DNA from 2 places in the Kineococcus mangrovi genome. Region 1 is predicted to be linked to the other one. Evidence: riboswitches for the same ligand, from Rfam matches in the RefSeq annotation. Region 1 holds a riboswitch; the other holds the start of a gene.
The links. A riboswitch is a leader RNA that binds a small molecule or an ion and turns the genes downstream of it on or off. The one in region 1 is predicted to bind S-adenosylmethionine.

Region 1 (3,395 bases):
CCGAGCAGCTCGACGGGTTCGCGGTGACCGAGCACGGCTGGGTGCAGTCCTACGGCTCGCGCGGGGTCCGGCCGCCGATCCTGTGGGGCGACGTGTCGCGACCCGCGCCCATCACGGTGCCGTGGAGCAGGTACGCGGCGAGTCGGACGGCGAAACCCGTCAAGGGCATGTTGACGGGCCCGGTGACGATCCTCGCCTGGTCCTTCGTGCGCGACGACCAACCGTTGGGGGACACCGCGAACCAGGTCGCCCTCGCCCTGCGCGACGAGGTCGCCGACCTCGAGGCGGCGGGCATCGGGATCGTGCAGGTGGACGAACCCGCGCTGCGGGAGCTGCTGCCGCTGCGGACGGCCGACCAGGCGGCGTACCTCGACTGGTCCGTCACCGCCTTCCGGTTGGCCACCGCGGGGGCGGCCGACGCGACGCAGGTGCACACCCACCTGTGCTACTCCGAGTTCGGGGAGGTGATCGAGGCCATCGACGGCCTGGACGCCGACGTCACGAGCATCGAGGCGGCGCGTTCGCGGATGGAGGTGCTCGAGGACGTCGCCCGGGCCGGTTTCGCCCGCGGCATCGGTCCCGGCGTCTACGACATCCACTCCCCGCGCGTCCCGTCCGCCGAGGAGGTCGTGGGGCTGCTCCGGTCGGCCGTCGGCTCGGTGCCCGCACCCCAGGTCTGGGTGAACCCCGACTGCGGGCTCAAGACGCGGGGGTACGCCGAGACGACGGAGTCCCTGCGGAACCTCGTCGAGGCCGCGCGCACCGTACGGGCGGAACTGCTCGAGGGTACGCCCGTCGCGGGCTGACCTCCCTCACGGCCGAACCCCTCCACCCCACCGGGGTGGAGGGGTTCGGCCGTCCCCGGGGAAGTCCGTGGTTGAGTTCCGGCACGGTTCCCCGTAGAGTTCACGGTGCAACCATCCAGAGCGGCTGAGAGACCTGGCTCCGCGACGCCGCAGCAACCCCCCAAAAACGGGCGCGGGTGCTTCCGCCAGGAACGATGGAGGGGTTCAGGTGGACCGCACGTCTCACGTCGCCGTCCTGCGGCGCGTCGTGGACCTCTGCCGCACCGGTGCGACCAGCTGTCGCTGACCGTCCTCCCGCCGGCTCCGACCCGGCTCCGCGCGCCGCCGTCCCGTCGGTGCGCCCCACCCCTTCCCAGGAGAACCCTTGCGCCGCCGCACCTCCCTGCCCACCGTCCTGTCCGCCGCCGCCCTCGTCCCGCTGCTCGGCGTGCTCACCGCGTGCAGCGGGAGCCGCAGCAGCGCCGACGACGCCGGCGCCGCCCCCGTCCGCGGAGGGAACCTCACGTTCGCCATCTCCGTCGACTCCGGGTGCATCGACCCGCAGCAGGTCGGGAACAACGACGCGCTGAACATCGGCCGCCAGCTCGTGGACTCCCTCACCGTCCAGGACCTCGACGGGCGGATCCAGCCGTGGCTCGCGCAGCGCTTCGAGGTCAGCCCGGACGCGACGACGTTCACGTTCCACCTGCGGCAGGGGGCGACGTTCTCCGACGGGTCGCCGGTGGACGCCACCGCGGTCCGGGCGAACCTCGACGGGATCGTCGCGCTCGGGGCCAAGGCCCCGCTCGGGTCCACGTACCTCCAGGGGTACACCGGGACGCAGACCCCCGACGCGCAGACGGCCGTCGTCACGTTCTCCCGGCCCAGTGCGCAGTTCCTGCAGGCCACCTCGACCATGAGCCTCGGGCTGCTGTCCGTCCCGACCACGACCGCCGATCCCGCGACCCGTTGCGCAGGGACGACGCTCGTGGGCTCCGGTCCCTTCGTCGTCGGCAGCTACACCAAGGACGCCACGACCGTCCTGGACCGGCGCAGCGGGTACGACTGGGCACCGACCGGGGCGCAGCACCAGGGCGAGGCCCACCTCGACTCGGTCACCTACCGCGTGGTCCCCGAGGCCGGCGTGCGCACCGGGTCCCTGCAGTCGCACCAGGTCGACGCCACGACCGGCATCGCGTCCCAGGATCTGCCGCAGTTCGACGGGAACGGCTTCTGGACGCAGCGGCGGGCCAACCCCGGGATCCCGTACAACCTGTTCCCCAACGAGTCGAGGGCACCGTTCGACGACGTCCGCGTCCGGCAGGCGCTGTCGAAGGCCGTCGACCGCGAGCAGTTGGCGAGCCTCCTCAACCCGGGGGACCAGGCCGTGCGGTCGGCCCTCTCGGCGTCCACCCCCGACGCCCCCGACGACTCCCCGGTGCTCGCCCGCGACCTGGCCGGCGCGGACCGCCTGCTCGACGAGGCCGGCTGGACCAGGGGTGCGGACGGGATCCGCGAGAAGGCCGGACGCGAGCTCACCTTCACCGTCTTGTTCTGGCAGCCCACGTCGGCCGTGCTGGAACTGCTGCAGCAGCAGGTCCGTGAGGTCGGTTTCGACCTGCAGCTGAAGCAGGGCACGACCGCCGACACGGCTGCGCAGCAGAACTCCGGCGACTACGACGTCCTGTTCTACAACCTCACCCGGTCCGACTCGGACGTCCTGCGCACCGTCTTCTCCACCGACACGCGCAACGTGAACCAGCGGCCCCGCGGTGCGGTCGACGACCTGCTCGCCGAGCAGGCGTCCACGACCGACGCCGCGCAGCGGGCGCGGTTGGTGGAACAGGCCTCACGCTCGCTCGTGCAGGACGCGCACTCGATCCCCCTCATCGAGCTCTCCACCGTCATCGCGGCGTCGGACGACGTCCACGGCCTGCAGTTCGAGGGCTCCTCCCGGCTCTGGTTCCACGACGCCTGGAAGCAGTCGTGACGGCCGGTGGCGGTCGCGCGGGGTACGTCGTCCGCCGGCTCGGCCAGGCCGTCCTGGTGCTGTGGGCCGCGTTCACGGTGACGTTCGTCATCCTCTACCTGCTGCCCAGCGACCCGGTCTCGATCATGCTGGCCGGCGGGCAGGGCGGGGAGCAGTCGACGGCCGACCCCGCGCAGGTCGCGGCCCTGCGGGCCGAGCACGGCCTCGACGACCCGCTGCCCGTGCAGTACGCGCACGCGCTGTGGCGGACGCTGCACCTGGACCTCGGGAACTCCATCCAGAACGGTGCCCCCGTGACGACGCTCATCCGCGGCGCGGTGCCGCAGACGTCGGTCCTCGCGGCGTCGTCGTTCCTGCTCGCCCTGGTCCTCGGGGTGGGGATCGCCCTGGCCTCCACCGCCGTCCACCGGTCCTGGCTGCGCACGTCGCTGCAGGCCCTGCCCCCGCTGGGGGTCTCGCTGCCCACGTTCTGGGTGGGACTGCTGCTGGTCCAGGCGTTCTCGTTCCGACTGCCGGTCTTCCCGGCCCTGGGCGACGAGGGCCCCGCGAGCCTCGTCCTGCCGGCGGTGACGCTGGCGGTCCCGGTGTCGGCGTCCATCGCCCAGGTGCTGGCCCGCAGC
Region 2 (3,395 bases), on a different contig from region 1:
GGTGCTGGGGCCGTCCGGCGTCGGTGTCCTGTGGGGGCGCGCGGAACTGCTCGAGGCCATGCCCCCGTTCCTCACCGGCGGCTCGATGATCGAGCTCGTCCGGATGGAACGCTCGACGTTCGCCCCGGCGCCGCAGAAGTTCGAGGCCGGTGTGCCGATGACCGCCCAGGCCGTCGGCCTGCACGCGGCCGTGGACTTCCTGCGCGGCCTCGGACCGGACGGGACCGGGGTCGCGCGCGTGGAGGCGCACGAACGCGCCCTCACGGCCCAGCTCCTCGCCGAGCTCGCGGAACTGCCCTGGATCCGCGTCCTCGGGCCCCTCGACGCCGCCGACCGCGTGGGCCTGGTCTCCTTCGTCGTGGACGGTCCGGACCTGCAGGTCCACGCCCACGACGTCGGGCAGCTGCTCGACGACGAGGGTGTCGCGGTGCGCGTCGGTCACCACTGCGCCTGGCCGCTGCACCGGCGCTTCGGGGTCGCGGCGACGACGCGCGTCAGCTTCGGGCCCTACAACCAGCCCTCGGACGTCGACGCGGTGCTGCGGGGTCTGCACCGGGCGCGCGACCTGTTCGGCTGAACCCCCCGTGAGAACCTGACGCGCGTGGACCTGTACCAGCAGCTGATCATCGAGCACTCCAAGCGTCCGCACGGCGAGGGGTTGCGGGAGCCGTTCGGCGCGCAGTCCCACCACGTGAACCCCACGTGCGGGGACGAGATCACGCTGCGGGTCCGCCTCGACGACGCCGGTGGCGCTCCGGTCGTGGGGGACGTGTCCTACGACGCGCTCGGCTGCTCCATCAGCCGGGCCTCGGCCTCGGTGCTGCACGGGCTCGTCGTCGGCCGGTCCGTCGCCGAGGTGGGCGAGCTGCGCGAGGCGGTGCAGCACATGCTCACCAGCCGCGGTGAGGACCCCGGCGACGAGGAGGTCCTCGGCGACGCCGTCGCCTTCGCCGGGGTCGCCAGGTACCCGGCCCGCGTGAAGTGCGCGCTGCTCAGCTGGTCGGCGCTGGCCGACGCGGTGCTGCGCGCCTGAAGGACGCGCCGGTCGCGGTGGTTACCGTTCCCCCGTGCAGATCCGCGACTACACCGAGGCCGACTGGGCCGGCATCTGGCCCTTCTTCGACGAGATCGTCGCCGACGGCGAGACGTACGCGCTGCCGCGGGGGCTGACCTCGGACCGGGCCCGCGCCGAGTGGGTCGGTGCGCCGCCCTGGGCGACGGTCGTCGCCGTCGAGGAGGGGACGGGGACGGTCCTCGGGACCGCGAGGTGCGGGCCGAACCGGCCCGGTGCCGGCTCCCACGTCGCCACCGCGAGCTTCATGGTGGCGCCGGCCGCCCGCGGCCGCGGTGTGGGTCGGTCGTTGGGGGAGCACGTCGTCGCCCGGGCGCGCGAGCGGGGCTTCCTGGCGATGCAGTTCAACGCCGTGGTGGAGACCAACACCGCCGCCGTGGCGCTGTGGCGGTCCCTGGGGTTCGCGGTCGTCGGCACCGTCCCGCAGGCCTTCGACCACCCCGAGCACGGCTACGTGGGGCTGCACGTCATGCACCGCTTCCTGTGAGCGACCCGCGGTCCGGGGGCCGGGGTCGTCGCGGAGTCCACCCGGCTCCGGGACGGGCGCACCACCGTCGTGGTCGAGGGGGTCGAGGTGTCGGGCAGCCACCTCCCGTCGTCCGGCGCCTCGCCGGGGCGTCGGGCACGGCCGGCGATGCCCTAGGCTGACCGGACCATCCAGAGCGGCCGAGAGACCTGGCTCGTCGACGCCGCAGCAACCCCGGGGACGCACCGCGTCCCGGAGGGTGCTCATGCCAGGACCGATGGGAGGAACAGTGGGCTACGCCGGCGACCTCACCCCGCGTGAGGCCTTCGACCTGGTGCAGGACGACCCGGACGCCGTCCTCGTGGACGTGCGCACCGAGGCGGAGTGGCGCTTCGTGGGGGTCCCGAGCGGTCTGGACCGCGACCCGGTCCTCGTCTCGTGGCTGCCCGTCGACCCCGGGCGCTTCCTCGGGGAACTGGCCGCCGCGGGCATCACGCCGGGCGCGGACCGCGCGGTCGTCTTCCTGTGCCGTTCCGGGCAGCGGTCCGTCGGCGCGGCCGACACCGCGACGGCGGCCGGGATCGGGCCCAGCTACAACGTGCTCGAGGGTTTCGAGGGACCGCTGGACGAGGAGGGGCACCGCGGCGGCACCGGCTGGCGGGCCGCGGGGCTGCCCTGGCGGCAGTCGTGAGCGGACGGCGGGACCGGCGACCGGACACCGCGGCCGTCCGCGGCGGGCTGGCCCGCTCCCCGTTCGAGGAGACGGCCGAGGCGATGTACCTCACGTCGGGCTACGTGTACGAGAGCGCCGCCGCGGCGGAGGCGGCCTTCGCCGGCGACGTCGACCGGTACGTCTACTCCCGCTACGGCAACCCGACGGTGTCGGTGTTCACGGAGCGGCTGCGGCAGCTGGAGGGGGCGCAGGCCTGCTACGGCCTGGCCAGCGGCATGTCCGCCGTGTTCTACGCCCTCGCCGCCCTCCTCGGGGCGGGCGACCGGGTCGTCGCGGCCCGCAGCCTCTTCGGGTCCTGCTTCGTCGTCCTCGACGAGGTCCTGCCCCGCTGGGGCGTGGAGACGGTGTTCGTCGACGGTGAGGACCTCGGGCAGTGGGAACGGGCCCTGGCCCCGGGAGCCCAGGCGGTGTTCTTCGAGACCCCGGCCAACCCGATGCAGACCCTCGTCGACGTCGCGGCGGTCTCCGAGCTCGCGCACGAGGCCGGGGCGACCGTCGTCGTCGACAACGCGTTCGCGTCCCCGGTCGGGCAGCGCCCGTTGCGGTTCGGCGCGGACGTCGTCGTGTACTCCGCGACGAAGCACATCGACGGCCAGGGGCGCGTCATGGGCGGGGCGGTCCTCGGCTCCGAGGAGTTCCTCGGCGGGCGGTTCCGGGAACTCACCCGGCACACCGGGCCGACGCTCAGCCCCTTCAACGCCTGGACCCTGGCGAAGGGCCTGGAAACCCTCAGCCTGCGGGTGCGGCACTCGTCGGCGAACGCGCTGCGGATCGCCGAGCACCTGGAACGGCGACCCGGGATCCGCTGGGTGCGCTACCCCGTGCTGGACAGCCACCCGCAGGTCGACCTCGCGCGGCGGCAGATGGACCTCGGCGGCACCGTCGTGACGTTCGAGCTCGACGCCCCGCAGGGCCGCGGCAAGGAGCGCGCCTTCGAGGTCCTCGACGCCCTGCAGGTCGTCGACATCTCCAACAACCTCGGTGACGCCAAGTCCCTGGCCACCCACCCGGCGACGACGACGCACCGCCGGCTCGGTCCGGACGGCCGCGCCGCCATCGGCCTGACCGACGGCGTCCTGCGCCTGTCCGTCGGCCTCGAGGACGTGGAGGACCTCCTGGAGGAC

Region 2: another riboswitch for S-adenosylmethionine. It lies ahead of AB2L28_RS07045 (rhodanese-like domain-containing protein); the one in region 1 lies ahead of AB2L28_RS03630 (ABC transporter substrate-binding protein).

The regions. Positions count from the first base shown of each region.
Region 1 is NZ_JBGGTQ010000002.1:120,931-124,325, reverse strand. Features, by position in the region: gene metE (5-methyltetrahydropteroyltriglutamate--homocysteine S-methyltransferase) at 1-806, shown strand, start outside; SAM riboswitch class I at 915-1,007, shown strand; gene AB2L28_RS03630 (ABC transporter substrate-binding protein) at 1,171-2,775, shown strand; gene AB2L28_RS03625 (ABC transporter permease) at 2,772-3,395, shown strand, end outside.
Region 2 is NZ_JBGGTQ010000003.1:202,498-205,892, forward strand. Features, by position in the region: gene AB2L28_RS07030 (SufS family cysteine desulfurase) at 1-577, shown strand, start outside; gene sufU (Fe-S cluster assembly sulfur transfer protein SufU) at 602-1,033, shown strand; gene AB2L28_RS07040 (GNAT family N-acetyltransferase) at 1,068-1,559, shown strand; SAM riboswitch class I at 1,723-1,822, shown strand; gene AB2L28_RS07045 (rhodanese-like domain-containing protein) at 1,828-2,229, shown strand; gene AB2L28_RS07050 (O-succinylhomoserine sulfhydrylase) at 2,226-3,395, shown strand, end outside.